DNA from 3 places in the Cobetia sp. SIMBA_158 genome. Region 3 is predicted to be linked to each of the others. Evidence: predicted binding sites of a transcription regulator. Region 3 holds the regulator's gene; each other region holds the start of a gene.

Region 1 (2,269 bases), 380 kb from region 3:
CCGACCTCGATACCGCCATTCTCGAGCAGGCGCACGCGGATTTCCTTCGCGTGCCCCGCCAGCGCCTCATCGACGGAGTTGTCGATGACTTCCTGCGCCAGGTGGTTGGGCCGAGAAGTGTCGGTATACATGCCGGGCCGCTTGCGGACCGGTTCGAGGCCGGAGAGGACCTCAATGGAACTGGCGCTGTACTGACTCATCGCAGCCTTGTGTCCTTGGTGTTGACGCCCGCCATCCGACTCGCCATTTCACGTGCGCGAGACGGACAACGGATTCCTGAAAAATGAGAGACCGGCGCCTGGCGTTCAGCATCGAACGCCCTGCCAAGTCGTGCCAATCCATGTCGTGCCAAGAGGTGCCTTGCCCAGCCGGGTCGTGGTGTGTCGTAGCAGAAAGCACCACGCGCATGACCTGCTAGTCCGGCGCGACATGCATCGCCGCTGCGGTGGCGGGGGCCAGCCGGTGCCCGCCATGCGCCATGATCGCCGGCAGATATTCCGCCAGCTGCGCAAAGCCGTGATCGCCACCCGGTGTGATGATCAAGCGACTTCCCTGATAGAGCCCTGCGGCATCATTGACATCCAATGTCTCATCGGCCGTCGCCAACAGCACCAGGGTGCGCTGCGCCGTGACCGGTTCCGCTTCCAATGCGAGCAGTCCGGGCCCGAAATCCTCGGTGACGGTGAACGTCACGCCGGTATAGGGGTTGGCATGCACCGAGCCGAGCCATTCGCTGACCAGTCGCGCGGGACGCACGGCCGGATTGATCAGCACGCTGCGCGGCCCCTGACGCCAGACGCTCTGAGAAGGACCTGCCGGCCCCTCGAGGCGTGCGGCCTCACGCGCGACCAGCCAGGTGGCCAGAAAGCCGCCCATGGAGCTGCCGATCACCATGATGGCGTCATCACAGGCAGGGTCTGCGGGGTCCAGCGCCAGGCGCTCACACAACGTGAGATAGGCCGCGTTGACCGCCGCCTGACCCGCGCCGGGCTCCGGGGGGATGTCCGGCATCACGCACGGCAGGCCGAACTGCTCTGCCGCGCGCTGCATCAAGCGTGCCTTGGGCGAACAACTGGCCGAATTGAAGCCGTGCAGATACAGCAGACCCTTGACGGGCGCGGTGGCGTGCATCGCTGCCGTATCTGACGGAAAGGGGGAATTGGCCATCAGCACTCCCGACAACACGCCAGACCGCGAAACCTCCCCTCCCACGCCTCAAGATGGCTGGGCATCTCTCGAGCGTTCATAGGTTGGGAGCAGGGTTTTCGACGGTCTGCGTCGTGCTGTCTAGTGTAAACGATTGATTCGCTTATAGGATAGCGAGAATACTGTATAAATCAACAGAGAGCGACGACTGCCGCCGCTCGTCTTGCATGGCATATCAGCATGCCCTTACACGCTCTCTCACTCACACCCTCACTCACATCCGCCGTGGGCTCAGCGCGGGTCCTGATCCTGGGCTGCCCACACCGCTTCGATCAGCGCACGGCTGGAGGCATCCAGTGTCTCGAAGCCTTCGCCAGTGGTCATGGTCGCTTCGGTGGCGGTGGCGATCTGCTTGCCCAGCTCCACGCCCCACTGATCGAACGGGTTGATATCCCAGATGGTGGCCTGAACGAAGACCTTCTGCTCGTAGAGCGCAATCAACGCACCCAGCGTTTCCGGCGTCAGCGTTTCCAGCAACAGCGTGGTCGACGGCTGATTGCCACGGTAGCGCTTGTGGTTCGGCTGCGCCTCATCACCGGGGATGGCGTCATCGCCCAGCATCAGTACACGTGACTGGGCAAAGCAGTTGGCCAGCGTCAGGCGGTGCTGTGCCTTGAGGTGGGCGCGCGTCTCGGCGTCCTCGACGTGATCATAACGGCACATCGGCGCGATGAAGTCACACTCGACCGCCTGGGTGCCCTGGTGCAGCAGCTGATAGAAGGCGTGCTGGGCGTTGGGCCCCAGCTGGCCCCACAGCACCGGACAGGTCGAGTAGTCGATCATCTCGCCATCGTTGGTCACCGACTTGCCGTTGGATTCCATCTCCAGCTGCTCGAGGTAGCTTGCGAAGTACTCCAGCCGGCCATCATAGGGCAGGATGGAGTGGGCGCGGATATCCAGGAAGTTGTTGTTCCAGATCCCGGCCAGCGCCAGCAGCACCGGCAGGTTGTCTACCAGCGGCGCGGTGCGGAAGTGCTCATCCAGCTCATGCGCCCCGGCCAGCAGACGACGGAAGTTGTCCATGCCGACATTAAGCGCGATGGGCAGACCGATGGTGCCCCAC
Region 2 (2,269 bases), on a different contig from region 3:
GCGCACGCCGACGCCCAGCAGGCGGACAGGGCGATGGCCGCGTTGCCAGGCTTGCTCCATCAGCAGGGCGAAGCTGTTGGCGCTCGGCAGCGTGGTGGTCGAGGCGGGGAGCAGGCTTTCCAGCGTGGTGCTCTCGAAGTTGTTGAAGCGGATCTTGACGAACTGCTTGGCCAGCACCGGCTGGTCATGGCGGGCGTGACGGCTGGTCAGGCGTTCGAGCAGGGCGGGCAGGCGCTCGAGGCAGGCTGGCAGATCAGGCAGGTCGTGATCGAAGGTGTGCTCGACACTGATCGACTTGCGCTCGCGCTCGACACGTACCGGTCGCTCATCGATGCCGTGCGCCAGCTCGTGCAGGCGGGTGCCGAACTTGCCGAAGTGCTCGGCCAGGGTCGTCAACGGTGTGGTGCGCATGTCCTCGCAGGTGGTGATGCCCAGGCGTGTCAGACGTGCCAGCGTCGCCGGGCCGACCCCATGCAGCTTGCCGACGGGCAGCTGGCGGATGAAGGCGTCGCTGGTCTCGGGGGTGATCACCGTCAGGCCATCGGGTTTTTCCCAGTCACTGGCGATCTTGGCCAGAAACTTGTTGGCGGCCACGCCAAGGGAAAGCGTGATGCCGGTGCGCTTGAGCGCCTCTTCCTTCAACCAGCGCGCCATCCAGGTGGCGCTGCCCTGAAAGTCAGTCACGGCGCTGACATCCAGATAGGCCTCATCCAGCGAGAGGGGCTCCACCAGGGGTGTCAGCTCATGGAAGAGTGCCTGGATCTCGGCGGAGACGGCGCGGTAGCGCTCGAAGTCCGGGGGCACCAGAATCAGCTGAGGGCACAGGCGCAGCGCGCGGGCAGTCGACATCGCCGAGCGTACGCCGAAGGCACGCGCGGGATAGTTGCAGGTGGCGATGACACCGCGTTGCTCGGTGCGGCCGCCGATGGCGATGGGCACCTCGCGCCACTCGGGATGGCGGAGCATCTCGACGGCGGCATAGAAGCAATCGCAGTCGGCGTGGAGGATCTTGCGCATGCGCGCATCATGCTAAAAGACTGGATGGCTGTCCAGTGGCGGTGCCCATTCATTGCGCCTGAGCCTGCTCCGCAACGACAACGCCCGACAGTGAGGAAGGTCTTCTCTGTCGGGCGTTGGCATGTCTGGCATCTCGCTTGGGCGCGAGACTGTCGCTCAGCGGATTACAGCGTCATCGCGGCCACCCAGCCGAACACGATCAGCGGGATGTTGTAGTGGATGAAGGTCGGCACCACGCTGTCCCAGATGTGGTCGTGCTGCTGATCGACATTCAGGCCGGCCGTCGGGCCGAGGGTCGAGTCAGAGGCCGGTGAACCGGCATCTCCCAGCGCGGCGGCGGTGCCGATCAGCGCGACGGTGGCCAGCGGCGAGAAGCCGAATTGCAGCGCCAGCGGCACGTAGATGGCGGCAATGATCGGAATGGTCGAGAAGCTGGAGCCGATGCCGAGGGTGATGAACAGACCGACCATCAGCATGACCAGCGCGGCCAGCGGCTTGTTGTCACCGATGATGTGGAAGGAGGCGTCGACCAGGGTCTGGATGTCGCCGGTGGCCTTCATCACGGAAGCGAAACCTGCCGCCGAGATCATGATGAAGCCGATCAGCGCCATCATGCGCATGCCGGACGTGAAGAGGTCATCCGCTTCGTTCCACTTGAACAGACCACCCAGCGAGAGGATGGCGAAGCCGACCAGGCCGCCGAGAATCATCGAGCCGGAATACAGCTGAATGCCGAGGGCGGCGATGATGGCGACGCCTGCCATGATCAGGCCGCTCTTGGACGGCGTGTGCATGGGCATGGGCGTGTGGTGCGGTACGTTGCTGGACTTGATCTCGCGGGTCGCGTAGTCACGCGGCTTGCGGTAGGAGACGAACAGCGCCGTCAGCAGGCCGAGGAACATGCCGCCGACCGGAATCGCCATCGCCATCGGTACCATGCCGCGGGTCACGTCGAGACCGAGCGACTGGCCGGCCTCATTGATGTTGGCCAGCAGGATGTCGTTGAGGAAGATGGAGCCGAAACCGACCGGCAGCAGCATGTAGGGCGCGGTCAGGCCGAAGGTCAGTGCACAGGCCACGGCACGACGATCCAGGCGCAGGCGGTTCATGGCGACCAGCAGCGGCGGAATCAGGATCGGGATGAAGGCGATGTGGACCGGAATCAGGTTCTGGGAGGAAATCGCGACCAGGGTCACGCTGCCCAGCAGGCCGTACTTGATGGCTGTCTGGCGGCGTGGCGTGCTTTCGCCAT
Region 3 (2,269 bases):
TCGCGAATATAGCGCCGCATGTGGCCCTGACCCTGGGTATAGGCAAGCCCGAGCAGGCGCATGAAGGTACGCAGGCTGTTGCGCTCGGCCGGCACCTCCAGCACGGTACGCGCCATCACCTCCAGCAGGACCTCCAGCGGCACCTGGCGCCCGGCGTATTGCTGCTCGACGCTGTCGAGTGCCGCGTGGAAACGCTCACTGAACGGATCGAGATAGCGCGCAAAGACCGCCTGGATCAGCGATTTCTTGGAGCCGAAGTGGTAGTTCACCGCCGCCAGATTGACCTTGGCCTTGCTGGTGATGTTGCGCAGTGAGGTCTCGGCGAAGCCGCGCTCGGCGAACAGCACCTCGGCAGTATCGAGGATGCGGGTAACGGTATCGGTCTGGGCCATGGGCGGAACCCTTGTCAGGTAGAAAAGGACTGGAGTCGTAGGTCACGGCGCAAGCCCCGCGCGGCGACTCTCTCATGAGGTGGTGCAGGTTCACCGCAAGGCGCGTTCGATCATGGTACCCGTGAGCACTACCATCGGCGAACATTCGTTTGAAACACTTTGATTCTAGCGCGCCATGCCATGACTGACAATTCTCTCGCGTTTCAAACGCCAGAGGTTTAGCCAAGCCTGATATTCCCTCAGCGCTGACCATCCCGATTCAAGGACTCGTCATGCTCGGAAACTGACCACCCCGCCAGAGCCAGGCCGGGTTCATCTCCAGACATTCACCTCCAGACATTCACCTCCAGACATTCCCTTAAAGAAAGAATGTCTCGGATATCGACAGGAAAAGTCGCCAGACAGCGATATCCCGGCGACTACCTGCCCTTTGAGGCCACCACGCAAGCCACAATGCCTTGCATGACCGCCATGACTGGATACAATGACAGTTGTATGGATGCACACCCCGTGCCGTCAGCTCAAGATGCCGCCCAGGCCAAAGGCAATGCCATGACCCAGCCGCTTACTCCGCGCCAGCAGGATGTCTTCGACTTCATCATCAAGACCATCAAGTCCTCTGGCTACCCGCCGACGCGGGCCGAAATCGCCCAGGCGCTGGGCTTCCGCTCGCCGAATGCCGCCGAGGAGCATCTGCGTGCCCTCAAGCGCAAGGGCGCCATCGAGATGGTGCCGGGCACCTCACGTGGCATTCGCGTGCCGTCGCTGGCTGACGTCGACGACAGCGCCAACGATGGTCTGCCGGTGATCGGGGAAGTGGCCGCCGGCAGTCCGATTCTTGCCAGCGAGCATATCGACCGTCACTGCCCGCTACCGAGCGACTACTTCTCGCCGGCTGCCGACTACCTGCTGCGTGTGCGCGGCGTGTCGATGAAGGACGTGGGGATTCTGGAAGGTGACCTGCTGGCCGTGCACCGCACCACCAGCGTGCGTGACGGCCAGATCGTGGTGGCACGTCTGGGGGATGAGGTCACCGTCAAGCGCTTCCGCCGTGACGGGCATTACGTGTGGCTGGAAGCCGAGAACGAGGACTTCTCGCCGATCAAGGTCGACCTGCGCACGGACAGCCTGGAGATCGAGGGTCTCGGGGTGGGCGTCATCCGCGATGGTGGCCTGCACTGAGGCCTTGACCAGCAGCGCTTTGAGCAACGAGCTTTGCCCAGCAGTACCTTTCTCGCAGAGCTCTGAGCAACAGAAAAGCCGCACGCATTGCACAAAAAAACCCGCCTCGAGGCGGGTTTTTTTGTGCGCGAAGCGCGAGCGATGGATCAGTGCACGATGCCTTCTGACTGCTCGTCCTCGTCTTCTTCGCCATCCCAAAGGCGAGTCCGGGTGATGGCGTGGTCGATCATCTCACGCGCGACCTCGAAACGATTGTCACGCAGCAGATCAGCGGCCTCGTCCGAAATGCGAATGCTGAGCAGCGGCTCACCTTCGCTTTCCGCGGCGCGCAGAATCACTTCACCATCTTCCATTTGCACAATTTCAAGTACGGCGGGATCGGACACGTCATTCCTCCTGCACGGCATCTCGCGAGATACCGGCGTCGTTGTAATCGTCAGCGCGACGGCTGGCAAGCCCGGCACCGCGTTGCCATCAGCGACGCAGAAAAAAGTACGACCACAGCCAGAGCCATGGTCGTACCGGAGAATGCAGGGCTTGCCACAATGCGATCAGTCTAGCACCCGTGAAGGCGAAACGTCACCCGATTGCCATGCGCCAGTCATCACCAGCGTGCAGCACCAGATCAACGCCTTGACCTACCACTCGACACTCGACTCACGCAGCTGCGGCAGCAGCGCCTTGAATGCCGTGAT

Evidence for each region. The regulator LexA, encoded in region 3, represses DNA repair genes until DNA is damaged. The targets are predictions, from matches to a motif close to TACTGTNTANNTANACAGTA.
Region 1: a site for LexA is predicted at 1,327-1,346, ahead of R2R70_RS02885 (YqiA/YcfP family alpha/beta fold hydrolase). Genes of this name have one in related genera too.
Region 2: a site for LexA is predicted at 1,036-1,055, ahead of dinB (DNA polymerase IV). Genes of this name have one in related genera too.

What each region holds. Positions count from the first base shown of each region.
Region 1 is NZ_JAWJYL010000001.1:621,481-623,749, reverse strand. Features, by position in the region: gene parE (DNA topoisomerase IV subunit B) at 1-200, opposite strand, end outside; gene R2R70_RS02885 (YqiA/YcfP family alpha/beta fold hydrolase) at 415-1,167, opposite strand; gene pgi (glucose-6-phosphate isomerase) at 1,438-2,269, opposite strand, start outside.
Region 2 is NZ_JAWJYL010000008.1:157,113-159,381, reverse strand. Features, by position in the region: gene dinB (DNA polymerase IV) at 1-1,017, opposite strand, end outside; gene R2R70_RS13475 (Na+/H+ antiporter family protein) at 1,182-2,269, opposite strand, start outside.
Region 3 is NZ_JAWJYL010000001.1:239,954-242,222, reverse strand. Features, by position in the region: gene R2R70_RS01060 (TetR/AcrR family transcriptional regulator) at 1-392, opposite strand, end outside; gene lexA (transcriptional repressor LexA) at 945-1,574, shown strand; gene R2R70_RS01050 (hypothetical protein) at 1,721-1,960, opposite strand; gene R2R70_RS01045 (DUF6586 family protein) at 2,213-2,269, opposite strand, start outside.